DNA from 2 places in the Marinobacter sp. 1-3A genome. Region 2 is predicted to be linked to the other one. Evidence: predicted binding sites of a transcription regulator. Region 2 holds the regulator's gene; the other holds the start of a gene.
What was found. Region 2 encodes FliA, which starts transcription of late flagellar genes. Its sites were predicted from a motif close to CTAAAGTTTNNNNNNNNNNNGCCGNTAA; they were not measured.
Positions count from the first base shown of each region.

Region 1: the regulator FliA is predicted to act here: its motif matches at 3,902-3,929, upstream of FE848_RS13660 (flagellar protein MotY).

Region 1 is NZ_VCGZ01000008.1:148,720-163,338, reverse strand. Features, by position in the region: gene FE848_RS13670 (GNAT family N-acetyltransferase) at 1-1,852, opposite strand, end outside; gene FE848_RS13665 (histone deacetylase family protein) at 2,011-2,934, shown strand; gene FE848_RS13660 (flagellar protein MotY) at 2,941-3,858, opposite strand; gene pyrC (dihydroorotase) at 4,007-5,038, shown strand; gene rnt (ribonuclease T) at 5,085-5,741, shown strand; gene FE848_RS13645 (SDR family oxidoreductase) at 5,810-7,795, opposite strand; gene FE848_RS13640 (hypothetical protein) at 8,169-8,468, shown strand; gene FE848_RS13635 (insulinase family protein) at 8,530-11,382, shown strand; gene FE848_RS13630 (TIGR04282 family arsenosugar biosynthesis glycosyltransferase) at 11,369-12,004, opposite strand; gene FE848_RS13625 (TIGR04283 family arsenosugar biosynthesis glycosyltransferase) at 11,991-12,698, opposite strand; tRNA gene FE848_RS13620 (tRNA-Arg) at 12,785-12,861, shown strand; gene FE848_RS13615 (hypothetical protein) at 12,980-13,741, opposite strand; gene FE848_RS13610 (OsmC family protein) at 14,096-14,491, shown strand; gene FE848_RS13605 (OsmC family protein) at 14,520-14,619, opposite strand, start outside.
Region 2 is NZ_VCGZ01000001.1:558,701-573,319, reverse strand. Features, by position in the region: gene FE848_RS02555 (uracil-xanthine permease family protein) at 1-637, opposite strand, end outside; gene upp (uracil phosphoribosyltransferase) at 640-1,278, opposite strand; gene flhA (flagellar biosynthesis protein FlhA) at 1,505-3,685, shown strand; gene flhF (flagellar biosynthesis protein FlhF) at 3,746-5,062, shown strand; gene FE848_RS02535 (MinD/ParA family protein) at 5,135-5,947, shown strand; gene FE848_RS02530 (RNA polymerase sigma factor FliA) at 5,979-6,722, shown strand; gene cheY (chemotaxis response regulator CheY) at 6,885-7,268, shown strand; gene FE848_RS02520 (protein phosphatase CheZ) at 7,289-8,074, shown strand; gene FE848_RS02515 (chemotaxis protein CheA) at 8,092-10,155, shown strand; gene FE848_RS02510 (protein-glutamate methylesterase/protein-glutamine glutaminase) at 10,212-11,354, shown strand; gene FE848_RS02505 (flagellar motor protein) at 11,354-12,094, shown strand; gene motD (flagellar motor protein MotD) at 12,113-12,904, shown strand; gene FE848_RS02495 (ParA family protein) at 13,072-13,869, shown strand; gene FE848_RS02490 (chemotaxis protein CheW) at 13,862-14,614, shown strand.

The sequences.
Region 1 (14,619 bases), on a different contig from region 2:
CTACCAGAGGCCCAAATTGGGCATCTCTGGTTATACCCACGCTGAACTCAATACCGCCAACATGTTGGTAGGAGTGCTGCATGGCAAAGCCGAGAAAACCGCTCTCGGGGAAGTATTCCTGGTACTGCTCCATCAGAAAACTGCAGGCATCAATGATTGCAGCCTCACTGCTAAGCTTCTGCACCGTCGCCTTATGGCGGCGTTGCGCCACGGTCAGTTTTGCAAATGGGTGACAAGCCTGCTCGTGCACTATCGTAACGTCTACCGGGCGGCGCTCAATGGAGAAGGCTTCAAGCACCTCCTCTACATCGTCACAGTAAACCGTCTCAATGGTGTTGATACCGTAATCACGAACCACTTCCCGAGCTTCTTTGCTGGAAAGGTGCAAACGGCCAGAACGCAATGCATTCATGACTACTCGGCGAGTTTTCGTATGGTCCGAGAAATGGTCAGTGAAAGATTCGGGAGTTTCCTTCAGCAAACGCTGGAGCCTCTGGTGCCGCACATGCTGCATGAACGCTACAACGGCTTTTTCCGGATTGAAGAAGGATGGCAATCCCGCACGATAGAACTCATCACGCGCCTCCATGACCGTGCTCTGCCCAAGCCAGCAGGTAAAGATATTCAATCGCGTGCCCTTTGCAGCCTGCACTACCGCATCGGCAATTTGCAGGCTGTCTTCTGTCAAGCTGGGTGCGTACAACACAAGCACGTTGGCTACTTCGGGATCCTTGGCCAGAATTTTTATCGCCTTGCCATAAAGCTCCGGAGATGCGTCGTAGTTAAGGTCGATAGGGTTTTTGCGTGTCCAGTAAGCAGGCAGAAGCTCGGCCAGAGCGCCAATGCTGGCTTCTGACAAACTGGCAAGCTCCCCGCCTAAATCCGCAAGGCGATCTACAGCCAATACACCTGGCCCTACGCCATTGGCCATGATGGCGAGAGTCTCTCTGCGCAGTGGGCGCATCCGCGTGAGCGTTTCCAGAGCATCAAACATTTGCCCAAGACCGTCTACCCGAAGAACACCCGCACGCTGGAGCATGGCGTCGTATATAGGGTCACTGCGTCGGATGCCCGCAGGCAGTTCATGGGTCATCCATTCTGACTCTGGTACTCGCCCGGATTTAACAGCGATGACAGGCTTGGTTCTGGAGGCGACGCGCACGGCAGACATGAAGCGCCGGGCATTGGGAATATGCTCAATGTGCAAGAGAATGGCTTGCGTCTGGGTATCCTGGGCAAGATAATCTATGAGATCGTCGTGATCGATATCCATACCGTCGCCAAGGGTAAGGAAATAGGAAAAACCAACCCCCCGGGCAAAGGCCCAGTCGATCACCGAACTGGCAATGGTGCCAGACTGGCCAACAAAGGCCACACGTCCGGGCAACGTGCCCATGTGCGCATAGGTAGCATTGAGGTTTCTCGCCGGTACCATCAGACCTATCGTGTTAGGTCCCAGCACCCTGATTCCGGTTTCCCTTGCTGCATCACGCACCGAGTACATCAGCGGCTGGCCGGTTTTGCTATGAGTACGGGACATGCCTCCGGTCATCACAATTGCGGTACGCACCCCTGCCTCGCCCAATCGCCTTATGGTTTTTGCAACGGTTTCTGGCGGCGTACACACAATGGCGAGATCTGGCGAGAACTCCATTTTCGATACTTTTCTGACACAGGGCACACCATGGACGTTGTCGTAGTCCTTCTGGTTGACCACTAAAAGCTTGCCCGGGTAGCCGCTGCTCATCAGATTTCGCAACACCATACCACCAAGATTGCCAGCACGTTCCGACGCCCCGATCACAGCGATCGAAGCAGGATTAAATAAACTCTCCAGGTACCGGGTGCTCACGCTATCTCTCCTTGATATGTTGTTAACACTATATTATGCATTGATGAAGCCTTATGAAACGCCTATTGCCCTTATGCGGCTAAAGAAACTCGGCGCTATCGGTTTATCCCTGATAAGATCAAAGAAAATACAAGTATAGCTGGGACGTTTCGAGAATTATGACAACCGCATTTTTTTCTCATGATGATTGCATGAAACACGACATGGGGCCGGAGCATCCCGAAAGCCCAGCTCGCCTCGCAGCCATCATTAGCTATATCGCCGACACTGGCATCGCAGAAAAGCTCGATTGGGTGCGCCCTGAAGAAATTACCCGCGACCAGCTTCTGAGCGTACACCCCGAAAGCTATTTGCAGCAGCTAGACATGATGCAGCCAATGCGGGGTCGGGTCTTCACTGATCCGGATACTGCCATGATGCCTGATACTCTCCGCGCAGCAAGGCTTGCTGCGGGTGCAAATATCCAGGCGGTAGACATGGTTATGAGTAGCCAGGTAACCAACGCATTTATCTGCGCACGGCCCCCCGGCCACCATGCTGAGCGCACCAAGTCCATGGGCTTCTGTTTTTACAACAACGTCGCCCTGGCAGCCATGCGCACGCTCAATTTTCATCATCTTGATCGAGTTGCCATTATTGATTTTGATGTGCATCAAGGTAACGGAACGGTGGACATCGTGAGTGGAGATGAACGCATACTGATGTGCTCCAGTTTCCAGCATCCGCTTTACCCCCACTCCCACGTACATCGCCAAGCTGACAATATCGTGAACATTCCCATAGAGGCAGGTTGCTCTTCCGAAGAATACCGAAAGCGGGTAGAAGCTGGCTGGTTAAAGCGCCTGAACGCCTTCAAGCCTCAGGTAATTTTGATCTCTGCAGGGTTTGATGCCCATCGACTTGATCCGATGGCCGAACTGAATCTGGAAACCGAGGACTATCGCTGGTTGACCGAAACGCTGGCAAGCGTCGCGAACGAGCACAGCAACGATCGTATTATTTCAACGCTGGAAGGCGGCTATCACCTGAAAGCTCTCGCAGAAAGCGTAAACGCCCATTTGGACGTATTGAGTTCGGTTTAGCATTTCTTAACCTGCGCTGGCGCCACCATAGCCGTTAGCTTGCTGCAAGCCAGGGCGTTCGCCCTCTCGCTGCAAGCGTATGGTTGTGCGGCGGTTTTCGCCATAGTTTCTGGATACCGGGTACTGGTCTCCATGAGCCCGTACGGTAATCATGTCGGGGTCTATCCCACGACCTTTGAGGTAGTCTGCCACTACATTAGCGCGCTCTTCAGACAACGCACGATTGTCGATCCGGCTTCCAACACGGTCAGTATGCCCATCGACAAAAACCCGCTCTACCGTAGAATCCGCCATTAAATAGGCAACGATATTGTCCAACAAATCCATATCGGCTTCAGACAGCTTTGCGCTACCGCTGGAAAATGCCACCCGCGAACGACCGATCTGATCGATGTTAACCGGAAGCAAGTTCGCAGCGCATGACCGATAGCGCTGGTATTGCCCGCTGAAGTTGATATTCGATACCTGCACCCGAACCGGGCTGCCGTCGTACCAGGAATCCCTGGTAACTGTGGGCCGCATGCCATCCAGCAGACTTTGGGCAAGAATCACCGCATGCCGGGTTTCAAGTGATACCTGCCGGAGCCCTTCAGACACATCTACCGTGCCTACCGGGCGTGGAGCAACACCCGGTCGCCAAGGTGGGGCCTCAACAAAAAGAGAGCCTCGCCCGGGGCGCATGAGGTGAGATTCGGACTCCAGAAAAAATGACAGTTCTTCCCCGGCACGGTGCCGAAAAACAGCCCGGCCATAGCCGGGAACATCATGCACCAGCGAACACTCGAAAACGGACTCGGCAAGATACCACTGGCTGTTCGATATTCCGGCACCATAGCTTGCAGCCTGGCTTGTCACGGGCAAAAGAATGCCGAGCGCCAGCGTTGCCAATACATTCTGCGATCTTTTTGTGAATGCGAGTGCCATAACAGCCATACCGTTGTTTCACGGATGTTTGGTGGTTTCCTGTTTAACGGCATCAGCGCCATGTTCTTTAATCGATGAGAGGAAAAACAATCACTGACACCTTCTGCTATAATCTGCCAACTTTTTAAGGCACTGCGGAAACCAGACCATGACCGAACAGCTAACTCTTGTGCGCCCCGACGACTGGCACCTCCACGTTCGCGACGGCGATGCTCTGAAGAGCGTTGTACCTGCCACCGCTGCCTGTTTCGGGCGAGCGATCATCATGCCGAATCTTGCTCCGCCGGTAACCAATGCCGCTGAAGCCTCGGCATACCGGGATCGCATTCTGGCAGCAGCCGAAGGGACTGACTTCCGACCACTGATGACGCTTTACCTGACCGAATCCACAAGCCGTCAGGATATTCTGGAAGCAAGCGCCGAGGGTGTTGTTGCAGCCAAGCTCTACCCAGCCGGCGCAACCACTAACTCTGCATCTGGTGTAACGGACATTCGCAATATCTACCCGGTACTGGAAACCATGGAAGAATGCGGCATGCTGTTGCTTGTTCATGGTGAAGTTACTGATGAAGACATCGATATTTTTGACCGGGAAAAGGTGTTTCTCGACCGGGTACTCGCCCCGACGCTAAAAGCCTTCCCTAAGCTCAAGGTAGTGCTTGAGCATATAACCACCGCTGACTCAGCAGAGTTCGTACGGCATTATCAGGGCAATAATCTGGCCGCCACGATTACACCCCAGCATCTGATGTACAACCGGAACCATATGCTCGTGGGCGGCATACGCCCTCATCTTTACTGCCTCCCGATTCTAAAGCGCAATCGCCACCAAAAAGCCCTGAGAGACGCAGTCGCCAGCGGAGACAAGCGATTCTTTCTCGGCACAGATTCTGCCCCCCATGCAAAAGACAAAAAGGAAGCCGCCTGTGGCTGCGCAGGATGCTATTCGGCTTTTGGTGCTATCGGGTTATACGCAGATATTTTTGAAGAGCTTGGCATTCTTGATCAACTGGAAGCCTTTGCCAGTTTTAATGGTGCAGATTTCTATGGTCTTCCACGAAATACAGATACCATTACGCTGGTGAGGGAACCTTGGACGATGCCCGATGAATTGCCCTTGGCGGACGGCACCATTGTTCCGCTGAAAGCCGGTGAAACCATTAACTGGCGCCAGGTATAGATCTACCCCCCCAATTCCCTGATAAACGGCCAAGACCGGAGTTTTAGTGACTGACGAAAACAGACAATTGCACCCAATGTCCCGCAGATTCCGTGGTTTTTTACCCGTCGTTGTCGATGTGGAAACCGGCGGATTCAACCCGGACCGTGATGCTCTGCTGGAAATAGCTGCAGTGATGCTGACGATGGACGAGGACGGCCGCTTGCACCGTGCTGAAACCCACCTACAACAGATTGATCCGTTTGAGGGTGCCAATCTGGAACAATCGGCATTGGACTTCACAGGAATCGACCCCTGGAATCCGGACCGGGAGGCTGTGCCCGAGCGTGAAGGGTTGAGCGAGATTTTTCGGCCCATACGCAAGGCGGTCAAGGCGCATGATTGCAAGCGTGCGGTATTGGTAGGCCACAATGCGACCTTCGATCACAATTTCGTATTTGCAGCGGCTCAGCGGGCAGAAATAAACCGGAATCCTTTCCACCCCTTCTCCACGTTTGACACAGCAACCCTTGCCGGCCTGGCCTATGGCCACACGGTGCTTGCACAAGCCTGCAAACTGGCTGGTATTCCATTCAGCAACAAGGAAGCCCATTCCGCAGCTTACGATGCAGAAAAGACGGCCGATTTATTCTGTGGCATTGTGAACCGCTGGCTGGATCTGGGCGGATTTCCGCCACCTTTCATGTTAGATGAAAGCGAATAGCAAACAGAGCCCGCAAAAAAAACCCGCTTATGCGGGTTTTTTGATTCTGCGTTACAAACAAGCTTTGCTTACCAGTGGATGCCTCGCATCACCGCTGCAAATGCCACCTGCTCTGTGGACACCTTGGGCTTTTCAGTAGCTTTTCCACCTACGGCCTGAGTTGAGTCCGGGAACATACGGTACCCCGTATTCATCACGATCTCGCCCACCTTCGGAGCCAGTGCGTGCAAAACCTGGGCAGTGATACCAAGGCGCGTAGCAACTCGCTTGGGGCGCTCAATGATTGAGTTGGTTACCAGATCGGCAGCCTCTTCCGGCGAGAGGGTCGGCACGGAATCGTAGATCTTGGTAGGTGCAATCATGGGTGTTTTCACCAACGGCATATTGATGGTGGTGAAGGTTACGTTACGATCCGACCATTCAGACGCCGCACACCGGCTGAAGGCATCCAATGCAGACTTGGAGGCCACATAGGCAGAGAAGCGTGGTGCGTTAGTAAGCACGCCAATGGATGAGATATTCACCACATGCCCACGACGACGCTCAAGCATGGATGGTGCAAACCCCATGATGAGGCGCACAGAGCCAAAGTAGTTCAACTGCATCGTGCGCTCAAAGTCGTGGAAGCGATCAAACGACAGGGACAATGACCGACGAATCGAGCGCCCTGCGTTGTTGACCAGCACATCAACGTGGCCGTGGTTATCCAGAACGGTTTTCACGAACCGGTCGCAATCTTCCATATCGGAGAAATCGCACTGGTAGGCGTGCACATTGCCACCCTTGGCTTCCAGAGCAGCACTCACCTCATCCAGAGTTTCTTTTGTGCGAGCGCCAATAACCAGAATAGCACCGGCTTCTGCCAGCTTTTCTGCAGTGGCCAAACCAATGCCAGAGGTGGCACCGGTTATCACGCACACTTTGCCACTAACCGTACCCTTCAAGGTGCGATCTTTGAACAGATCGGGATCCAGGTTGCGCTCCCAGAAATCCCAGAGCACGGGCGCATAATCCTCAAGGCGCGGCACATCGATACCGGTTCCTTTGAGTGCTCTCTCGGTTTCCCGAGCATCAAAGCGCGTGGGGTAATTAATGAAAGACATTACAGAGCGTGGGATACCCAGATCATCCAGCACTGCGCTGGTGATCTGCTTAACCGGCGGCAGGTTCTTCAGGCTCTGGCGAATAAATGGCGGGATAAACCCGAACATGCGTGAATCAATACGCATACCCATCTTGGGTGCGTGACCAGCCTCACAGAAAATATTAAGGATTTCGCCAACCTTATAAGGGTCGGTATCCACCAGGTGGAAGCATTTCCCGTCTTCGCCTTCCAGGTGTGCAATGTGATCCATCGCATTTACAACGTAGTCCACGGGAACAACGTTCAACCTGCCACCTTCAACACCAATGGTCGGTACCCACTGTGGCAGAGTGCGGCGAATTTTCTGAATCAGTTTGAAAAAGTAATATGGACCATCAATCTTGTCCATTTCACCTGTTTTCGAATGGCCAACAACCATGCCTGGACGATAGATGCGGAACGGCACCTTGCACTCTTCGCGCACAACCTTTTCGGATTCGTGCTTGGTCATCAAGTATGGGTGATCCAGCTTTTCAGCTTCTTCGAACATATCCTCGCGAAAAATGCCCTTGAACAGCCCCGCTGCTGCAATGGACGAAACATGGTGAAAATGCTTTGCCTTCATGGCTTCGGCAGCATTCACAGCTGCTCGTGTGCCTTCAATATTCGTGGCCTGTTGGGCTTCTTCATCGGCACCCATATCGTAAACGGCCGCGAGGTGGAAAAAATGATCAACCTTTCCTGCCAGTGCTTTAAGGGTTTTGGCATCAATGCCCAGATTCTTGCTGGTGAGGTCGCCAATAACAGCTTTTACACGGGACTCATCGACACCCCAAGCTTCCCTCAGAGCATCAAGTTTGCCCTGGGACTGCTCTCGCACCAGCAGGTGCACAGTGCCGCCGCGTGCCAATAATTTTTCCACAAGAAAACGGCCAATAAACCCGGTACCACCGGTCAGGAAATAATTCATTGATAATCCACCCTGCTTGTTGCTCTGTTGTTGTCTATCCATGCCAACCGTCTTAGACCAAAGTCTTAGAACGACCTTTGACGGTCGGCATTGTACTTAATTGCAACCTTCATGTATCGGACTATTTTAGAGCTTTTACTCTGTAACTCATTGCTTTAAATAGAGCCATTACTCTAAAACCAATTTCAGACGAGTGTTCATTTTCCCGACACATTGAAATTCAGACTAGCACAGTAATCGTCGCGCGCCCTCCCTGCTGATGAATTACCGCAAAGCAATGAAACAGCCCGCCAGCAATGCGATAATCCGGAACTTATTGCCTCTTCAGGCGTCAGTCCTTTTCACAGACCAAGCGATATCCGGAAACCAGAGCATGCAGAACGACAACCCGAATACAGAACGCTACATCGCCATTGCCCGCGCCTGCCTGAAAGCCATTAATGATACGGCGAAAAATGCCGGCGACAGGGAGCAGAAAATTCAAGCGGTATACCAAGCCATCGATACCGCATTTCAGGCAGAATTTGCAGACTACCGCAAGTCTGTCGCCATTATGGCATCGGTTCTGGAGCGTATTGCGTCTGGCGAACTCGACCACGGTAAAGCGGCAGATCTCGCCCGCAAGACCCTCGACCAACAACCGGATAGCACTCGCAAAACAATGATGCACTGAGCACCATTTACCAGCTTGCGATCGTATCTATTCAGGCTCCAAAACGGATAACAGAGGCTTTATGCATATCAGCTTTCCAACAACTGTTCGTATGCGGCTGCTGGCTGCAAAAGTATTTGTACTGCTTTTGCTTCTCTTTGTCAGCTTGCCATCATTGGCAGAAACATCCCCCGACAAGAGCCCCAATGACAACAACGAATACCGTTTCGTTGAGCTGAGTAACGGTTTGCGAGCCATTCTGATTTCCGACAAACATGTACAAAAAGCCGCCGCCTCTATGAATGTGGCTGTCGGCAGCGGTGATGACACGAGAGAGCGAGAGGGTATTTCGCACTTTCTTGAACACATGCTGTTTCTGGGCACGGAAAAATATCCAGAGCCCGGTGAATATCAACAGTTCATAAAAAGCCACGGCGGCAGCCATAACGCCTTTACCGCTTTTCGTAACACCAACTACTTTTTTGACATACAGGCCAATTATCTGGAATCCGCTCTTGATCGCTTCGCCCAACAATTTGCCGCCCCTCTGTTTACCGCTGAGCTGGTCGACCGTGAGCGCAACGCTGTGCATTCAGAGTTCAGTGCCAAACAGAAAGAAGATGGTCGACGCTTTTATTCAGTCAAGAAAGCCGCCAGCAATCCTGAGCATGCATTCCACCAGTTTGCTGTCGGCAACCTGACCACCCTGGAAAACACCGATGACAACCCCCTTCGGCCCGACCTGATCGAATTCTGGAAAACCCGTTACTCTGCCAACCTGATGACGCTAGCGGTATACGGCCCCCAATCGCTCGATGCGCTTGAAGCCATGGTACGAGGGCGCTTTGATGCCATCGAAAATCGCAACCTGAAGCCCAAGGTTCACTCCGCTAGCCTGCTGAGTGCGGATACTCTACCTGCCAAGGTAACTGCAGAAGCCATCAAGGATGTGCGCAGCCTGTCCCTGTCGTTCCCGATGCCATCGCAGCAAGAAAACTACCGCACCAAACCCGCCAGCTACATTGCCAATCTTTTGGGGCATGAAGGCCCCGGAAGCCTCTTTGATGTACTCAAGAAGAATGGCTTGGCAGATAGCTTGTCTGCCGGCATAGGGATGGATACGGGCACAGACGCCACTTTGGACATAAGCATTGCGCTTACCCCCGAAGGCCTTAACCGGCAGGAAGAGATCGTAGCTCTGGCATTCCGATACATCGACATCATTCGTGATCAAGGCATCAGCCAGAACCGTTTTGAAGAAATGCAGCAACTGGCCCGGATCGATTTTCGCTTTCGCGAACAAAGCGAGCCCATGCACGAGGTTATGCGCCTTTCGAGCCAACTCCAGGATTATCCGGCAGACGATCTTCTCAGTGCACCCTGGTTAATGGAGCGGTACGCGCCCGATCAGTATCAGGCGATTCTTGCCCGGCTAACCCCGGAGAACGTGATGGTCTATTTGCTGGCTCCGCAGCTTGAACTGAACAACCCGAACCTAACCCGGTGGTATGAAACACCGTGGCAACTTGAGCCTCTGGATGTGAACGGAGTTGAATTCAAAGCGCCCAAAGCGCTGGCCGATGCGCTTCGGCTTCCGCTACCCAACCCGTTTGTGCCTGAGAACCTCACCATGGTATCTGGCAAAACCATGAGTAAGCCCGAGCTCTTGAGTAGCCACGATGGCATGGCGATATGGTTTGCACGGGATACGCGCTTCAACACTCCCAAAGCCAACGTATTTTTCAGCTTGCGTACCCCGGCGGCCCGCGTATCTGCCCGTAGCAGCGTGCTTACACACTTGCTGGTAGACAACATTAACAGCAACCTGAATGCCTGGGCTTATTCCGCACGCCTTGCCGGGCTCGACTACAGCATTTACCCGCATTTGCGTGGCATTACCGTGCGCGTCGGTGGCTATAACGACAAGCTCCACACCTTGATGAATCGCATTCTTATGCAGATTTCAGCGCCCCACATCACGCAGCAGCGGTTTGATATCGCCAGACAAAACCTGATAGACAGCTTACAGAACAAAGCCAAGGACCGGCCGGTGGCCCAGACATCCGAGTTCATCCAGACGGCTCTGCTGGAAGGCGCCTGGAGCACCGAAGAAAAGCTGCGCGCAGCTCGGGAAGTCACCCGCGATGAACTCATATCATTCACCGAGGCACTGCTCTCGGAAGTAGACCCGGTGCTGCTGGCACATGGCAATATTACGGAAGCCTATGCTCTTAACCTGGCACAGCAAATTGATGCCATTGTGTTGGGCAAGAGCGATTTTGTAGCAGTTGACCGCAGCCGTGTCAGAAAGTTACCAGCCAACGAAATGCTCGTTTCTCTGGACGTGGCGCATCCGGATACCGGGTATACGCTTTACACGCAGGGCAATAACACCAGTTTTGAAGAGCGCGCCCGCTTCCGCCTGCTTGCACAGATTATAAGCAGCCCGTTCTATGAAGAAATACGCACCACTCGCCAGCTTGGCTACATTGTGTACGCCACACCGTTTGAAATGCTCGAGACACCGGCTTTGGGCTTTGTGGTTCAGTCTCCAGGCGCCAGCCAGAGTGACATAGACCAAGCAGTTCGCGAGTTCACAGTAGGCTTTGAGGAGACGCTCGGAAATTTGGACGAACAGCGACTAAAGCAGGAAAAACAGGCGGTAATCAGCAGCATTTTGGAGCAAGATCGCCAGCTGGGTGAGATTTCAGGTCGCTACTGGCGTGAGATTGACCGGGGCTCAGATAGCTTTGATTCCCGCGAACAACTCGCAAAGGCTATTAACGCTGTGAGCCTTGAAGAGCTGAAAGCCACCTTCCGCGATTCAGTTCTGAACAGAGACAGAGCATTGCGTGTCGTAACTGGCGGAGAGGGCCTGGGCGCAAACGAAGCCCAGGAGCTTATCCTTCAGCAACCTCCGGTTACTGCAAAGTAAGCTGAAAGCGCGCCCAATCCTCTGGCTCATCCACATCCCAACGGGGCTCCAGCAAACCAACGCTGAGCCCCAGTTTTTCAAGCCGAATGCAAGTTTGCTCAAGTACGCCCTCAGTGCCCCACTCGATTCCATCAAGCATGCCAGGAACAATCCGGCGAGCACCAATCAGCACGTAACCACCGTCATCGGACGGCCCCAGGACAACATCGTAGTGTTCAAGGCCAGACACCGCCTGGTGCACATAGCCCGGTTCGACCGATGGGCAATCGCTGCCCACAATTAATGCGTAGGCGTGTGATTGAAGGCCGTTCTCCAGAGCATTCAACATGCGACTACCCAGGTTAGCGCCCTGCTGTATTCGCTGTCCCAGCCCCCGATGCTCGATAGCGCGAACAACCTCCACCGCATCAACAGGAGCAGACTCTACCTCTCTATCCCACCAGAACTGCAGTGTAAGACCTGAACGATGCAGGTTTTCGAGCACCGCAAGCGTAAGTGTTAAATGTGCTCTCAAAGCCCCATCAACACCCAGCGCAGGTATAAGGCGCGTTTTTACCCGGCCCGCTTCCGGCCATTTAGCAAACTGCATCAACACTGCATTGGAAGAGTTAGTCTTTGCCATTTCGAACATCCGACCGGTAGGAGTGAGCAAGGGTTTCCGGGGACTCCCCGCGCCAATATCGCCAGCGCATACGCCACATAAGAAAAATCGTGTGCCAGACACCGCCCTGCTCCCAGCGCCGGCTATCCGTTATGACTGGGTTCTTTATGCAGTAAGGGCGGGAAACAAGCCGAAGCCGGCGGGAAATCTCAATATCTTCCATGATGGGCACAGGCTCGAATCCCCCGAGGGCTTCAAACACATCCCTGCGCACAAACAGCGCCTGATCGCCCGTGCAAATGCCCGTTAGCCGTGAGCGCTGGTTCATAAACCAGGCGATGGTCTGGAACATCACTCCACGTCCGCTCAATCGCGCATTGAAACGACCCCAGGCCCTATCGCTTCGAAAAAAACTTGTCAGGCACTCCAAGGCGTTTAGAGGAAGGCGGGTATCCGCATGAAGAAACAGAAGGACATCGCCCTTGGCAACAGAAGCACCTGCGTTCATCTGCACAGCCCTCCCCCTTCCAGACTGAACAACGCTGCTCGCAAATGGGCTAGCCAGTGCGGCGGTACCATCGGGACTACCGGCATCCACTACAATCAGTTCATGGCCTCGGGCACGTAACGGCTGAAGGCCCTCAACTGTCTCCAGAATACCTGCAGCCTCCATCCAGACAGGTACAATAATGCTTAACGAGAAAGGATCAGACAAAGCACGCTCCCAGAGCAACAGAAATCACGGTAACACCTTGAGCCATAAGTCTCAGGCCGTTATCATACCGATCTTCTTAAAGAAGCGCCTTCGTAGCTCATCTGGATAGAGCGTCCCCCTCCTAAGGGGAAGGTAGCAGGTTCGAGTCCTGCCGAGGGCACCACCTTCTCTTCCGTGTCGCCCTGAAAAGCTCCCCCACTATATTGAAATACACAACTGCAACTACAGTATTCGTGGGCAATCCGCCTTCTGCCAACGCTCATTTTAAATAAGGATTTTGTCTACTGAGGCACCGTCATACTAAAAGGAGGACTCAACGCTGACTCTTCAAAAGAAGCCGGGTCCGTTGACGTGGCATACTTCAGGGGAAAGCTCAGAAAAGCGTCCATAAAACTTGTGTCAGGGAGTTGATAATCCGCTATCACTGCTTCCCCAAAGCCATCAAGCCAACGGTCGTACACACTGTTGTGATCCGCCTTGAAGACTTCGGTGAAGATATCGAAAGGCACGCTACTCTTACCGGAGGCCTCTTTTAGCGCTTCCTTTACATTTCCGGTAGCCGTGTTCAGCTCAGCTCCAAAAGCTGAAGGATCTACTGTATCCACATCCAGTCCACCGAACGCAGCTTGGCCGGAATGATCCATCAGAGCTCTCTGGAAGGCCAGGGTAGTAAAAGGCGTCAGATTTACTCTTCCAGCCTGATTGGTATAGCTCTGTAGCTGACCGCTTTGCAAGCGAATCGTGCAGGGAAATTGGGAACCACCAGTATTGAATTCCTCCTGCGACAGAGAGAACTCACCCTGTGCATCCGCCTCCACAATCATGGGAATATCGTCATTTCCCTTACAGATAATGTGGATCGTATCGCTCCCGGTGTAAGGCGCGCCTGTAGCAGCTGTTCCCTCGATGACACTGGGGCCGTTACCACTGCCACCGTTGCCACCTCCGCCTCCTTCGTCACCACCGCCACTACTGCCGCCGCAACCGGCAATCAAAGCGACAGAAAACGGTACAGCAAGACTCGCCAATAAACGCTTGTTCATATCAACACCTCGTTGTGTTGGCGCCCGCATATCTTCAGGTAAAATCGGCAAAAAACAGCGAACGCCGGGCTATTCCTATGCTTCACAACAAGGTTATCGGTTGAATTAACAATCTTCTATCCCTCGTTTGAGTGAGGGGTAGGTGTTGCAGCTACTGAAAGCATCCGCTAATCACACTATGAGCCTGGCGCAGTTCACAAATAACTATATCACTCAACTATACTTCGTCGAGTTGCACACGTGCGTCTTGCTTGCCGCGCCGATAGAGAAAAAGGGATGAATGGCAACGAGCCGAACAAAACACCCTGAGCTCAGGGCTGCTATACAACCATTTACTCCAGAAGAGGGTTTCCCATGAAAGCCATTGCCCATGCGAGCGTTGAATCTTCAGATAAAAATTATCGCCAGGAAATAAGCACAGCCGGGCGCAATTTTGTGGCCGATGAGCCAGTGAGCGCCGGAGGGCAGGATGCAGGGCCGACCCCTTATGACTACTTGCTGACCAGTCTGGGGGCCTGCACCGCGATCACATTACAGATGTATGCCCAGCACAAGGGCTGGGAACTGGATGATCTGCGCGTAGAGTTAAGTCTTTGGAAAAACCGCGAAGGTGAAACACGTATCGATCGGGTGCTACATTCCTCATCGGAGCTTGATGAGAGTCAGTGGCAACGTCTATTGGATATCGCCAGCAAAACCCCGGTCACGAAAAACCTGCTCGCGGGGGTCGCCATCAACACGACCCATTGAGACAGAGGCTGGCTCCGGGCACTTCCTATCAACCACGAACCCACTGGGTTTGTAAGGATACACCGGCATCGCGCAGGAGGTTGTAAACAGGACAGCGGTCTGCCACGGCGCTTTGCAATGCCTGCAAC
Region 2 (14,619 bases):
CAAGCCAGGGGGCCTGCTGGATAGGCGTTGTATCAACAATGCCTGCAAGAGCAGACAGCACATAGCCAACAATCACACCAAACATAATGGGAATCAGGCGAAAAATGCCCTTAGCCCAAACCGACGCAACAATCGTCACAATCAGCGACGTCATGGCAATCCAAAGAGCAGTAGCTTCTGGAATCAGCTGAACCGCACCATCGCCGGTGCGGCCAGAAGCCATGTGCACTGCAACCGGCGCCAGGCCAAGGCCAATCACCATAATCACCGGCCCAATAACTACGGGAGGCAGCAGGCGGGTTACAAAGCCGGTGCCGCGCAGCTTTATTGCGCCACTGAGAATAATGTAGAGGATACCTGCCGCCATCAGGCCGCCCAGAGTCTCCTCAAGGCCAAACTTGCCTTTGGAAGCAATAACAGGCGCGATAAAAGCGAAAGACGAGGCCAGGAAAATCGGGATCTGGCCACCGGTAACAATATGAAAAATCAGAGTACCCACGCCGGCCGTAAAGAGTGCGACGTTTGGGTCGAGGCCAGTGATCAGAGGCATCAGAACCAGCGCACCAAATGCTACGAGGAGCATCTGTGAGCCGGCAATTGCCTGCTTCCAGGTTGAATCCGTGGAGTGGTCTTGCATGATCAACTGTCCTTTTGCTTGGTGCCGAAGATTTTGTCACCGGCATCGCCAAGTCCGGGCAGGATGTAGCCTTTCGCGTTCAGGCCGTCGTCTACAGACGCGGTGTAAATGGATACATCCGGATGCTTGTCCAGAACATTCTTTATACCCTCTGGTGCTGCCACCAGCACCAGAGCACGAATTTCGGTGCTTCCGGCTTTCTTGAGCACGTCGATGGTGGAAATCATCGAGCCGCCGGTGGCAACCATAGGATCAACGATCAGAGCCATGCGCTGATCCAGTTCGCCCACCAGTTTTTCCAGATAGGTGTTGGACTCCAGAGTTTCTTCATTACGGATCTGGCCCACCACGCTCACCCGGGCAACCGGGATCAGGCTGAGAACACCGTCCAACATGCCAAGTCCAGCTCGTAAAATAGGGACGATGGTTATCTTTTTTCCTTGAATTTGCTCCACATTTACCGGGCCAGCCCAACCGTCGATGGTTTTTTCCTGCAGGCTGAAATCCTTGGTGGCTTCATACGTCAGCAGAGCCCCAACCTCCTGAGCCAATTCACGAAAGTTTTTGGTGCTGATCTCGGCGCGGCGCATCAGGCCGAGTTTGTGTCTGATCAGGGGGTGTCTTACCTCGTGGACTGGCATGGGCTCACCTGTTTTCTGGGTCTGGGGATAAAGGGTTGAGTGTTGCAATTTGTGGCGCAAGGATACCGCATCTTACAGAGTGAGTCAGGCACCAGAAGTCAGCTCGTGAATGAAATTCTGTGCGGGCTGGTACGGATCTTGCGGTAACAGAGTGAAAGACACTTTGGCGTCAGAATCTCGACCCTGAAAACGCCTTCAGAATCAGTAAATCGGAGAAGTTTAGGGCATGGACAGAGCTTTAGTCCTCAGTAACGTCAAATCCCTGACGCAGGGCAACCTCGGCGTACCCATTATGTTGATGGGCTTGCTGGGCATGATGATATTGCCTGTGCCGGCTTTTTTGCTGGACGTTTTCTTCACGTTCAACATCACGCTTTCCATTGTCATTCTGCTGGTGTGCGTATACGCGCTTCGGCCCATGGAATTTGCGTCCTTCCCAACGGTACTGCTGGTCGCAACGCTTTTGCGCCTGGCGCTGAACGTTGCGTCTACCCGAATTGTTTTGCTGGAAGGGCATGAAGGCGGCGATGCCGCAGGTAAGGTTATTGAATCCTTCGGGGCGGTTCTGATCGGTGGCAACTACGCGGTTGGACTCGTGGTGTTCGCCATTCTGATGATCATCAACTTCCTGGTGGTAACCAAGGGTGCCGGCCGGGTGTCGGAGGTGAGCGCACGCTTCACTCTGGATGCCATGCCTGGCAAGCAGATGGCCATTGATGCCGACCTGAACGCAGGCCTGGTTAACCAGGATGAAGCAAAACACCGTCGCGAAGAGATTGCCCAGGAGGCGGATTTCTACGGCTCCATGGACGGTGCCTCCAAGTTTGTTAAAGGTGATGCAGTTGCTGGTCTGCTGATTCTGGCCATCAACATAGTTGGCGGTGTCGCGATTGGCATGATCCAGCACGGCCTCGATTTCGGGCTTGCCATGGAGCGCTATGCACTGCTCACCATTGGTGATGGCCTGGTTGCCCAGATTCCCTCACTGCTCCTCTCTACTTCCGCAGCCATTATGGTTACCCGCGTTACCTCCAGCCAGGATATGGGCGGGCAGATTCTTCAGCAGATGTTCAGTGCGCCAAAAGCCTTGGCGATTGCTGCCGGCATTCTGATACTGCTTGGTTTGATTCCTGGCATGCCCCACGTTGCCTTCCTGGGGCTTGGAGGGCTTGCAGCGGGAAGCGCTTGGTATATCTGGAAAAAAGATCGCCAGACAGTGGAAGAAGGAGGCATGTTCCCCAGCCGCGGAGGCGCGGGTGTTGTGTCAGGCTCTGGTGGGCGAGACTTGCCGCTGGCTGGTGATGCGGGTGGTGATCCGGGGCGTCAGCTACCTGCTCCGGGCGAAACCCGTGAGTTGGGTTGGGATGACGTAGCCACAGTAGATATTGTCGGGCTGGAAGTGGGCTACCGGCTAATCCCACTGGTTGATAGAACCCAGGGCGGTCAGTTGCTCAGCCGTATAAAAGGCGTGCGTAAAAAGTTGTCCCAGGACTTGGGATTCCTGATGCCCTCCGTGCATATTCGCGACAACCTGGATCTCATGCCGAACGTGTACCGCATCACGTTGATGGGGGTGACCATCGCGGAGGCGGAAATTCACCCTGACCGCGAACTGGCAATTGATCCGGGGCAGGTATTCGGAAAAATCGAAGGTATAGAAGGCAAGGATCCTGCCTTTGGTCTGGATGCGAGCTGGATTGAGCCTGAGAAGAAAGACCAGGCGCAGACGCTAGGCTATACCGTGGTGGATGCCAGTACAGTTGTTGCAACCCATTTGAACCAGGTTCTGCAAAAGCATGCGCACGAACTGTTGGGGCACGAAGAGGTGCAGAAGTGGCTGGATCAGCTGGAGAAGGCTTCACCCAAGCTGGCAGAGGAGTTGGTGCCCACCACTGTGTCTATCAGCCTTCTGCTGAAAGTGCTGCAGAACCTGCTCAAAGAAGAAGTCCCCATCCGGGATATGCGCTCCATTGCCGAATCCATGGTGAACGTGCATCCGAAGAGCCAGGACCCCAAGTTGCTGACCACGGTAGCGCGTCAGTCTCTGCGCAGGATGATTATCCAGAGTATCTGCGGTAACGATTCAGAAATACCGGTTATTACCCTGGATCCCGATTTGGAACAGTTGTTGCTTAAGTCTGTTCAGCAGAGTCAACAATCTGGCGGACTGGAAGATATAGGCATGGTTCTGGAGCCGAATATGGTGGAGAAGCTGCAGCGCTCATTGCAAGACAGCGTGCAGCGTCAGGAAATGCTGGGTAAGCCGGCCATCCTGCTGGTATCCGGGCCCTTGCGGCCGGTGCTCGCCAAGTTTGCCAGTTACGGTGTGGAGCGGCTGCATGTGCTCTCCTACCAGGAAATACCCGATAACAAACAGATTACGATCGTGGCGTCCGTGGGCCAATAAGCTGGCGGATGAAAGCACGGGTAACGCAGATAACGCGTGGCCGTTGGAGGATGCAATATCATGAAAGTTAAACGTTTTTTTGCCAAAAGCATGGCTGAAGCTCTGAAGCAGGTCAGTGAGCAGATGGGGCCAGATGCTGTCATCCTTTCCAATCGCCGTGTAGACGGCGGCATTGAGATCGTAACCGCGTTGGACTACGACGAAAATATGGCGCGCCAGAGCTTGGGCGCAGAGGCCAGTGAGGCCACTAACGGAGCCCGCCTTGCAGAGATGCAGGCAGAACGTCATCGTCGGCTGGAGGATGAGCTGAGTCGCTCTCGCTCCCGTATTCGCGACGTGCGTGAAAACCGAGCTGCAAGGGGGCAGGGTTACGCTGATGCATCCTTTGCAGAGTTGCACCGGGCCGCGAGTGAAGATTTTGCAGAGCCAGTCTCTCAAAGCGCTGGTAACGAAAATTATTCTGATGAGCTCGCCCGCATGCGTGCAGAAATAAACTCCTTGCGGGATCTGATGAGTGGCCAGCGTGGTGAGCCGGAGAAGCCCGGCATCAACGCGGTCCAGCAGCGTCTTGCAGAGCGGCTCCAGGAATTTGGTCTTGGTAATGATCTGGCGAGCTCGCTCTCCCGCCGCCATAAAGGTGGCAAGCTGGAAGATGGTTGGAAACAGTCCCTGAAAATGCTTGTTGCGGGCGTGCGTACTCCCAATCAGGAGTGGCTTGATGAAGGGGGTGTATATGCACTGGTTGGCCCTACAGGTTCGGGCAAGACTACCACCATCGGCAAACTGGCAGCGCGATATGTGTTGAAACACGGCGCCGATTCTATTGCACTGGTCACGACAGACCGGTACCGGGTTGCGGCCCATGAACAGCTTTTCGTGTTTGGTCGTATACTGAATGTGCCGGTGCGCGTGGTGGATGAAAGCAACACCCTTGATGATATTCTTGATGAGCTCTCAGACCGGCACCTGGTGCTGATCGATACGGCTGGGCTAACCAGTACAGACAGAGGCTATCAGGAACAATTGGCAGAATTGGCCCGTAGCCATCACAGCATCCGGACGCACCTGGTTGTTTCGGCAACCAGCCAGCCGCGTATTATGAAATCCGTCTGGCATTGCTATAAGATGGCAGGTCTTACAGGCTGCGTGATGACGAAGATTGACGAAGCCCTGACTCTGGGCGAATCTTTGGGCTTTGTGATGGAAACCGGGCTGCCGGTTGCCTACTACACTGATGGGCAAAAGATCCCGGGGGATCTGCATCATGCTGAAGCCGTTCCGCTCGTACGCTTGGGAGTCGAGCGTCTGAAAATGCTTCAGCAACAGGCGGCGGCAGAGAAAATGCCTGATACAGAGCGCCCGCGGGAAATCGCATGAGGCTGTGAAAATCTGAGTTGTATCCGGTTATGAACCATATCCGGTTAATCCTGGCGAGAGATTATAAACAGTATGAGCAAAGCACATCCGGTACAGGTGATCGCGGTTTCCGGCGGCAAGGGCGGGGTCGGCAAGAGTAACATTTCAGTTAATCTTGGCATCGCTCTGGCGCAAAAAGGCAGGCGCGTTGTGCTGCTTGATGCCGATCTTGGCCTGGGGAATCTTGATGTGCTGCTCGGGGTAACCGCCAATCGTACCTTGCAGGACGTGTTGGCAGGAGAGTGTGACCTCAGAGACGTTCTGGTAAATGGTCCGGGCGGGATTAAAATCGTTCCGGCATCTTCCGGAACCCAGCGCATGACCCAGCTCAGCCCCATGGAGCATGCCGGCCTGATTAACGCATTCAGCGAGTTGGGCGATCAAATTGATGTGCTGATTATCGATACGGCGGCCGGTATTTCCGAGTCTGTTGTGAGCTTTTTGCGGGCCTCGCAAGAGCTGTTGCTGGTGGTGTGCGATGAGCCCACATCCATCACAGATGCTTACGCCCTGATTAAACTGATGAACCGTGATTACGGTACCAACCGCTTCCGCATTCTCGCCAATCAGGTGAGCAGTGAGCAGGAAGGCCGCCATTTGTTTGAAAAAATAACCCGGGTAACCGAACGATTTCTCGATGTGGCACTACAATATGTGGGTATGGTGCCTTACGACGAAGCTGTGAAGAAAGCCGTTCAGCGCCAGAAAGCCGTGCTGGATGCATACCCTCGAGCCAAAGCGTCGCTTGCGATCAAGGCACTGGCTGACAAGGTAGAAAGCTGGCCACTGCCTTCATCACCCCGCGGACACCTGGAATTTTTTGTGGAGCGGCTCGTCGAAGTCTGAAACGGATCCCGTAAAAAATAAAACCGGATGCATGACATTGGCGAAAAACCTGGGAATTTATCATCAGGCTGGTGTGAAAAGTCCCTCGGACCTCATAGAGACTCACGCCCCCCTGGTAAAGAAAATCGCACTTCATCTTTTAGCGCGGCTACCGGCCTCGGTGCAGCTCGACGACCTTATGCAGGCGGGTATGATCGGGTTGCTGGAGGCCGCCCAGCGCTATAGTTCAACCAAGGGCGCAACCTTTGAAACCTATGCCGGAATTCGCATCCGAGGGTCTATGGTGGATGAAATCCGCAAAGGCGACTGGGTGCCGCGCTCTGTTCACCGAAACGCTCGTCGGGTTGCCCGTGCAATCAAGGAAGTAGAAGACCGGGAGGGCCGTGAAGCCCAGGACTTTGAAGTGGCGGAAGAGCTCGATATGTCTCTTTCCGAATATCATGCCACTCTGGCCGATGCTAACAGCGGACGGCTTTTTAGTCTTGATGAGCTCAATGAATCCGGTGAGCTGCCGATAGAAGAAACAGAGGCCCGGGATAATCCGTTGGATGATCTCACATCTGATTCTTTCCGCAGCAGCCTTGCGGCGGAGATTGAGCTGCTTCCGGAGCGGGAAAAGCTTGTACTGAGCCTGTATTACACGGAGGAACTGAACCTCAAAGAGATTGGCGCTGTTTTGGGAGTCAGCGAAAGCAGGGTCAGTCAGATTCACAGTCAGGCCGCGTTGAGATTGCGTGGAAGACTTTCCGAGTGGCGCCTTGAGGAACACAGCTAGGCGTGGCTTGAGACTTCAGGGTTCTGATGAAGTGTAGTATTTGGTAACCGATGCTTTACAAGCGCGATAAAGATCAGACAATACATGGTTAAATCAGCGGCCTGCTACACTTTAAGCGCAAAGGTCAAAACGAATTCCGGGTCTTAATAACTGGAGGTCCCTTTGGACAAAAATATGAAAATTCTCATTGTGGATGATTTCTCCACAATGCGACGGATCATCAAAAACCTGCTCCGTGATCTTGGCTTCACCAACACCGATGAAGCGGACGACGGAAATACAGCTTTGCCTATGTTGAAAAGCGGTAAGTACGACTTCCTTGTGACAGATTGGAACATGCCGGGAATGTCTGGCTTTGATCTGTTGAAGGCAGTGCGGGCAGATGAAAACCTGAAAACCCTTCCTGTTTTGATGGTTACCGCCGAAGCCAAGCGCGACCAGATTGTTGCAGCGGCTCAGGCTGGCGTGAATGGGTACGTAGTAAAACCGTTCACTGCTGCCGTTCTAAAAGAAAAAATCGAGAAGATTTTTGAACGAATTCAGTAACCGGAAATTGGATGGGGCGTATGAGCGATAAAAAAAAGATCCATCGGGATCTTGAGCCAGAAGTGACCGAAAAGCTCCGGCACCAGGCAGCAGAGCTCGCCCAAAGTGTGGAAGGCGGCGATTATGCCCGAGCGATGAACCTGATTAATGAGTTAAGCGAAGTCAGGGATCAGAGCCTTTATCGTGAAGTTGGCCGTTTGACACGAACGCTTCATGAGGCAATCCGCAACTTCCAGATTGATCCGCGCAGCCAGGAACAAAAAGAGGTGCTGTCTTTGATGACAGACGCATCCGACAGACTGGCGTACGTTGTTCAAATGACAGGTCAGGCTGCCAATCGCACTATGGACCTGGTTGAAGAGAGCATGCCTCTCGCTCAGACACTCCGTGAAGAAGCCTCGTCATTGAGCGAAGAATGGCAGCGGTTGCGGCGCCGGGAAATGCAGCCGGCTGAGTTTCGTGAACTTTATGGCCGTATAGATACCTTTTTTCTTAGCGTTACCAATGATGCGGACACACTTTACAGCAGTCTTTCCGAAATTCTGCTGGCGCAGGATTTTCAGGATCTGACGGGCCAGGTAATACAGCGGGTGACGGCTTTGGTGAAGGAGGTTGAGGAACAGATGCTCAGCCTGGTGGTTATGGCGAGCCACGTTGATCAGCTTACCGGCACAGTACACCAGATTGAAAATCAGGAAGTCTCCGCCGAACAGGGCGTAGGGCCGCAAATGAAGGCTGAAGAACGCGAAGATGTAGTCTCGGGACAAAATGACGTAGACGATCTGTTATCCAGTCTCGGTTTCTGAACAGAAGAGGTTAGCCCATGGCGTTTGATGCCGATGATGAGATCCTGCAAGACTTCCTGGTAGAGGCCGGGGAGATTCTTGAGAAGCTGTCGGAACAGCTTGTTGATCTTGAGCAACATCCAGACGACAGTGATCTGCTCAACGCCATATTTCGTGGATTCCATACCGTAAAGGGTGGTGCAGGCTTTTTGCAGCTTGACGCTTTGGTTAACTGCTGCCACTCCGCCGAGAACGTGTTCGATATACTGCGCAACCATAAACGCGCGGTGGATTCCGAGCTGATGGACGTTGTGCTGGAAGCTTTGGATCATGTGAATGCCATGTTCGAGCAAGTGCGTAACAGGGAAGAGCTGACGCCTGCGCCGGACGAACTGATTGCGGCACTGGATGCTCTTGCACTGCCCCAGGTTGCTGGCGAGCCGGTGAGCAACCAGTCTGTAGACGTTCCTGCTGCCCCTGAAAGCGATCAGGATGGTGGCGATATTACCGATGAAGAGTTTGAACAATTACTGGATGCGTTGCATGGCGATGCTCCCGTAACGGGCGCCTCCGATAGCTCCGCCCCCGACCAATCCCCAGCCAACAGCAGCGGCTCAGCTGACGAAATTACAGATGATGAGTTTGAAGCCCTGCTTGATGAGCTGCATGGCAAAGGCAAGTTTGCCGCGAAACCACCCGCAGATGATGCCCAGACGACAGGTGGTGCCGGCCCTGAAAAGGGCGGTGATGGTGAGCTGATCACTGACGACGAATTTGAAAAACTGCTCGACGAGCTGCATGGCAAAGGTGGCAGCCCAACCACCGGTGGCTCCGGGCCAGCGCCAGCGAAGTCGCCGCAGCCGAAAGCCGAGCCTGCGAAAGTTGTGCCTGAAAAAGCGCCAGCCAGTAAACCGGCCCCTCCCAGAGAGCCGGCTCCAGTGGCAGAAACCACTGTGCGTGTCGATACCAAACGCCTCGATGACATCATGAACATGGTGGGCGAGTTGGTACTGGTGCGAAACCGGCTCCAGAGACTTGGCTCCGACAGTGAAGACGAGCACATGCACAAGGCGGTATCAAGCCTTGATGTAGTGACCACAGATCTGCAGGCTGCAGTCATGCAAACTCGCATGCAGCCGATCAAGAAAGTATTCGGCCGCTTCCCGCGGGTTGTTCGCGATCTCGCCCGGGGCATGAAGAAAGAAGTGAATCTGGTGATGATTGGCGAAGACACCGATCTCGACAAAAACCTTGTTGAGGCCCTATCGGATCCCCTTGTTCACCTGGTGCGAAATTCTGTTGACCACGGTATCGAAACGCCAGATGTGCGTGAAAAGGCTGGCAAGCCCCGGCAGGGCACCGTCACCCTCTCTGCCGAGCAGGAAGGGGATCATATCCTCCTGTCTATCGATGATGATGGTGCAGGTATGGACCCGGAAGTGCTGCGCCGCAAAGCCGTGGAGAAAGGGATTTACGATCAGGACGCTACCGATCGCCTCACGGACACAGAGTGTTTCAACCTGATTTTTGCCGCCGGGTTTTCGACGAAAGAGCAGATTTCTGATGTGTCCGGCCGCGGTGTGGGCATGGATGTGGTGAAAACCAAAATAAATCAGCTCAACGGTCAGCTCAGCATTGTTTCTGCCTTGGGCAAGGGTTCTCGCATCATCATCAAGGTGCCCCTGACTTTGGCGATTATGCCCACCTTGATGATCAAGCTTGGTGATCAGTCTTTTGCTCTGCCGCTGGTGAATGTGGTGGAGATATTCCATTTGAATCTGACACGTACCAATGTAGTAGATGGCCGTGAGTGCATTGTTGTGCGGGACAAGGTGTTCCCGCTTTTCCATATAAAGCGCTGGCTGGTGAAAGGGTCTAATGCCGTAACAGGTCCCGAAAGTGGGCATGTTGTGATCGTTGCCATGGGCACCAGTAAGGTTGGGTTTGTTGTTGACCAGCTCGTCGGTCAGGAAGAGGTGGTTATCAAACCTCTCGGACGAGGATTGCAAGGCACACCGGGTATGGCAGGAGCAACAATTACCGGTGATGGTCGTATCGCGCTGATTATTGATGTTCCCAGCTTGCTGCAGCATTACAGCTGATTTTTTACGCGCAGCTCAAAGCTTTATGGAATAAAGCATTTTGGTAGGAGAAACGGATGACAGTTTCTGTCCTGGTCGTTGACGACTCAGGTTTCTTTCGCAAGCGATTAACAGAGATTCTCACATCGTCGGGCCAGATCCGTGTGGTGGGTGTGGCAGCCAACGGCCGGGAAGGTGTTGAACTGGCGGAATCTCTGCGCCCGGATGTAATTACCATGGATTACGAAATGCCGATTATGGATGGTATTTCGGCTGTGCGGGAAATCATGAAGAAGCATCCAATACCGGTGCTTATGTTTTCCTCGCTCACCTACGAAGGCGCCCGAATCACTCTGGACGCACTGGAAGCCGGGGCGGTAGATTTCCTGCCCAAAAACTTCGAGGAAATCGCGCGGGATGGCAGCCAGTTGCAAAAAATCCTGATTGATCGCGTGCTCGATGTTGCTCGCAGTCGACCTGCCAGCCGGGCGCAGCCAACTCCACCTTCTTCCAGAACAGCCCCACAACCCACGCTTATAGCACCGGCCAGGACCGCAGCGCCGGGTCGCTCTGTGGCGCCCGCTCGCCAGGCGGCTCAGCCTCTGCAGGATGAAACGCCCAAGCGAACGTCACGGAAAAGCCCGGCACGGCACTTTTCCGTTGTGGCTATTGGCACCTCAACCGGCGGGCCAGTAGCTCTTCAGCGAGTACTTGCGGCCTTGCCGGCGAGTTTTCCCTCACCGATCGTGCTGGTGCAGCACATGCCAGCGAGCTTTACGCCGGCTTTTGCTGAGCGTCTTAACAAATTGTGCAAAATTGAAGTCCGGCAAGCAGAAGATGGCGATATCCTTCGCCCTGGCTTGGCACTGCTTGCCCCTGGCGGTAAGCAGATGATGGTCGAAAATCGCGGAGGGCAACCTCGGGTGCGCATACTGCCAGGGGACGAGCGACTGAATTACCGCCCCTGTGTGGACGTTACCTTTGGTTCTCTTGCCCGTGCATTTCCCGGCAAAACCCTCGGCGTCATCCTGACGGGAATGGGATCAGACGGCAAAGAAGGGTGCCGAATGATGAAACAAAGTGGCTCGCCCATCTGGTCCCAGGATGAAAAATCGTCGGTGATTTACGGTATGCCCATGGCAGTTGCCAAAGCTGGCCTGAGTGACGAGATCCTGTCACTGGATGAAATAGGGCCAAGATTGCTTGAGGGCGTTTGCTGATGGATATACTCAGCCTGCTCGGTGTCGTTCTGGCTTTTGCCGCTATTCTTGGCGGCAACCTGCTTGAAGGCGGAGCACTGAGCTCACTGTTTAATGGGCCGGCGGCCATCATTGTGATTGGCGGAACCCTGGCTGCGACCATCCTCCAGACTTCCTGGCCGGTACTGAAACGGGCTGCCGCACAGGCGCGGTGGGTGTTTGTTCCTCCATTTATCAGCATTGAAGACGGGATTGGCAAGGTAATCGATTGGAGCGTAAAGGCCAGGAAGCAAGGCCTTCTGGGGCTTGAAGGGTTGGCGGAGAATGAGCCGGAATCCTTTGCGCGCAAAGGCCTTCAGTTACTGGTGGATGGTGCAGAAACCGAAACAATTCGCAGCATCATGGAAATAGATCTGGATTGCCGTGAGCAGCGAAATCTTGAGTCCGCTCGAGTGTTTGAGGCTATGGGAGGCTATTCACCGACCATTGGCATTATTGGCGCTGTTATGGGGCTGATCCAGGTGATGACCAACCTTGAAGACCCAGCATCCCTCGGCAGCGGAATTGCCACCGCCTTTGTGGCAACCATCTACGGTGTGGCGCTGGCCAACCTGCTGTTTTTCCCGGTAGCCAATAAACTGCGTGGGCTGGTCAAGGAACGTTCACGATACGAAGACATGATGATTGATGGTCTTATTGCCATCGCAGAGGGTGAGAACCCCAAATCCATTGAATTGCGGCTGCGGGGCTTTCTGCAGTAAGCAAAACCGGTTTCTATTATGCGGCGTCGCAGGCAACCTCAGGATGACTTGCACAACAAGGAACGTTGGCTGATTTCCTATGCGGATTTCATAACCCTGTTGTTTGCTTTTTTTGTGGTGATGTACTCGGTCTCATCGGTAAATGAGGGCAAGTACAAGGTACTCTCAGAGACATTTACAGGCGTTTTTAACGCTCCTCAGCGCTCCTTTCAGCCCATTGAAATTGGTGACCAGCCTCCACGCCCGGAAGTTCAGCCCTCGGAGGCTGTAATTCCCCCGGCGGTAACAGAGGCCCCCAGAAACTCAGAGCAGGATACACAGGCCCGCACAGAGGCTTTGCGCACCATGGCAGATCAGTTGGCTATGGAGTTTGACGAATTGATCGATCGTGGGGTGGTTACCCTTGAAACCAACGATCGGTGGCTTTCGCTTAATTTGCCGGATAGCCTGCTTTTCGGTAGTGGTGATGCGGAGCCCCACTATGATGCATTTGATGTGATGGACAAAGTTGCGCGGGTTCTCAGGAACCGGGACAACGCAGTGAAGGTTGAGGGCTTCACCGATAATCAACCCATTCGCACCCCGCGTTTCCCTTCGAACTGGGAACTATCTGCGGCGCGTGCGGCGGCGGTTGTCCGCATGTTAAGCATGGAAGGTATCGAGCCTGAACGACTGGCTGCGATTGGTTACGGGGAGTATCAGCCTTTGGCTCGAAATGACACCGAGGAAGGCCGTCGTCGTAATCGACGGGTAGTGCTGCTTATTTCCCGTGATGCCAGCATCCGGGGCGTTATGCGCCAGGGTATTTAAACTCGATTACTGTCTGGCACGGTTTCTGTATATCTCCACCCGAATACATTCAGGCGGCAACCGGCTGCCGGCATGCAACTCATTCAAGTTACATGAAAACTGGCCGATAAACCGGGATACATCTCGGTTTTCAGTTGATCGCAACACAGTCGTTTTGGAGTGAAAACGTGCGAATCTGGGCAATAGCCAATCAGAAGGGTGGCGTGGGTAAAACCACCTCGGTAGTCGCTTTAGGCGGCTTGCTGGCGGAGCGTGGCAAGCGCGTTCTGATGGTTGACCTTGACCCTCATGGTTCGCTGACCAGTTGGTTCGGGTACGATCCGGATACCATCGCCCACAGTCTTTTCGATCTGTTTCAGCATCAGGGCAAGGTGCCTGAGGGGCTTCCAGCTCAGCTTATTACAGAAACCAGTTGCCCCGGGTTGGATCTTTTGCCCGCTAGTACCGCGCTGGCGACCCTGGAGCGCCGAATGGTGGGCGCCGAAGGTATGGGGCTGGTTGTTTCCCGGGCGCTTACCCAGCTGTGGGACGATTATGATTACGTTCTTCTGGATAACACGCCTTCTCTCGGCGTGCTGATGGTCAATGCACTGGCAGCGGCACAGCACCTGATTATTCCTGTACAAACCGAGTACCTGGCCATCAAAGGTCTTGAGAGGATGTTGCATACGCTGCAGATGATCATGCGCTCCCAGAAGAATCAACTGCCTTACACGATTGTGCCCACCATGTTCGATCGCCGCACCCAGGCCTCAATGCAAAGCCTTAACCTGCTGCGTAAAACCTATCAGGACAACCTTTGGCGCTTTGCTGTGCCCGTCGATACAAAATTCCGCGACGCCAGTCAGGCCGGCATAATTCCCTCAAAGCTGGAAGCCCAGACACATGGCGTTCGGGCGTACCGGCATTTACTGGACGATTTGCTGGCCAAGACAGGCGCGCAGAAGGAGCGTCAGCATGGCTGACGAGAAATTGACAAAGCTCGCCGATCCAGCCAGCGCGATTGCCAGTTATCTGGACGAACTGCTGCACACAGCTACGAACACTGCGCGGCATGAAGAGCTGGCTGAGCCAAAACCAGCCGTAAAAGCCCCAGTCAAAAAGCGGGTGATAGCGCCTGAGCCAGCGCCCGTTCTGGCACCGGCACCCTTGGTGGCGTCACAACCGGTGCAGGTTCGGGAAACTGCCCCAGCGGTGGCCTCCACGCCAGAACGTGCGCCAGGGAAAGAAGTACCAGTAGCACGCCCGGATTGGTCAGAGCGCCCATTCGAGTGCCTGATCTTCACAGTGGCCGGGTTGCAACTCGCGGTGCCTTTGGTGCTATTGGGTGCTATATATCAGATTGAAGAGAGTATTCGGCCCATTCCCGGTAGCCCCCGTTGGTACATGGGCATTCGTATGGGTGCCCATCAGAATCTCAGGGTTGTGGACACGGCTGAGTGGATTATGGCCGGGCGAGTGCCTGCGAATGCCCGGGATAATTATCGTTTTGTTATTCGCCTGGATAACAGCGAATGGGGTTTGGCATGCGATAATGTAGCCCAGTCATTCACTCTGAGCCCGGATGATGTGCGCTGGCGCACGGCCCGCAGCAAGCGGCCCTGGTTGGCTGGCACAGTAATTGAGCAGATGTGTGCTCTGGTTGATGTCCGTACCATGGCGGATTTGTTGGTGCGTGCGGAGCGAGAGCAGCATCTTGATCTGAGTTGACGACC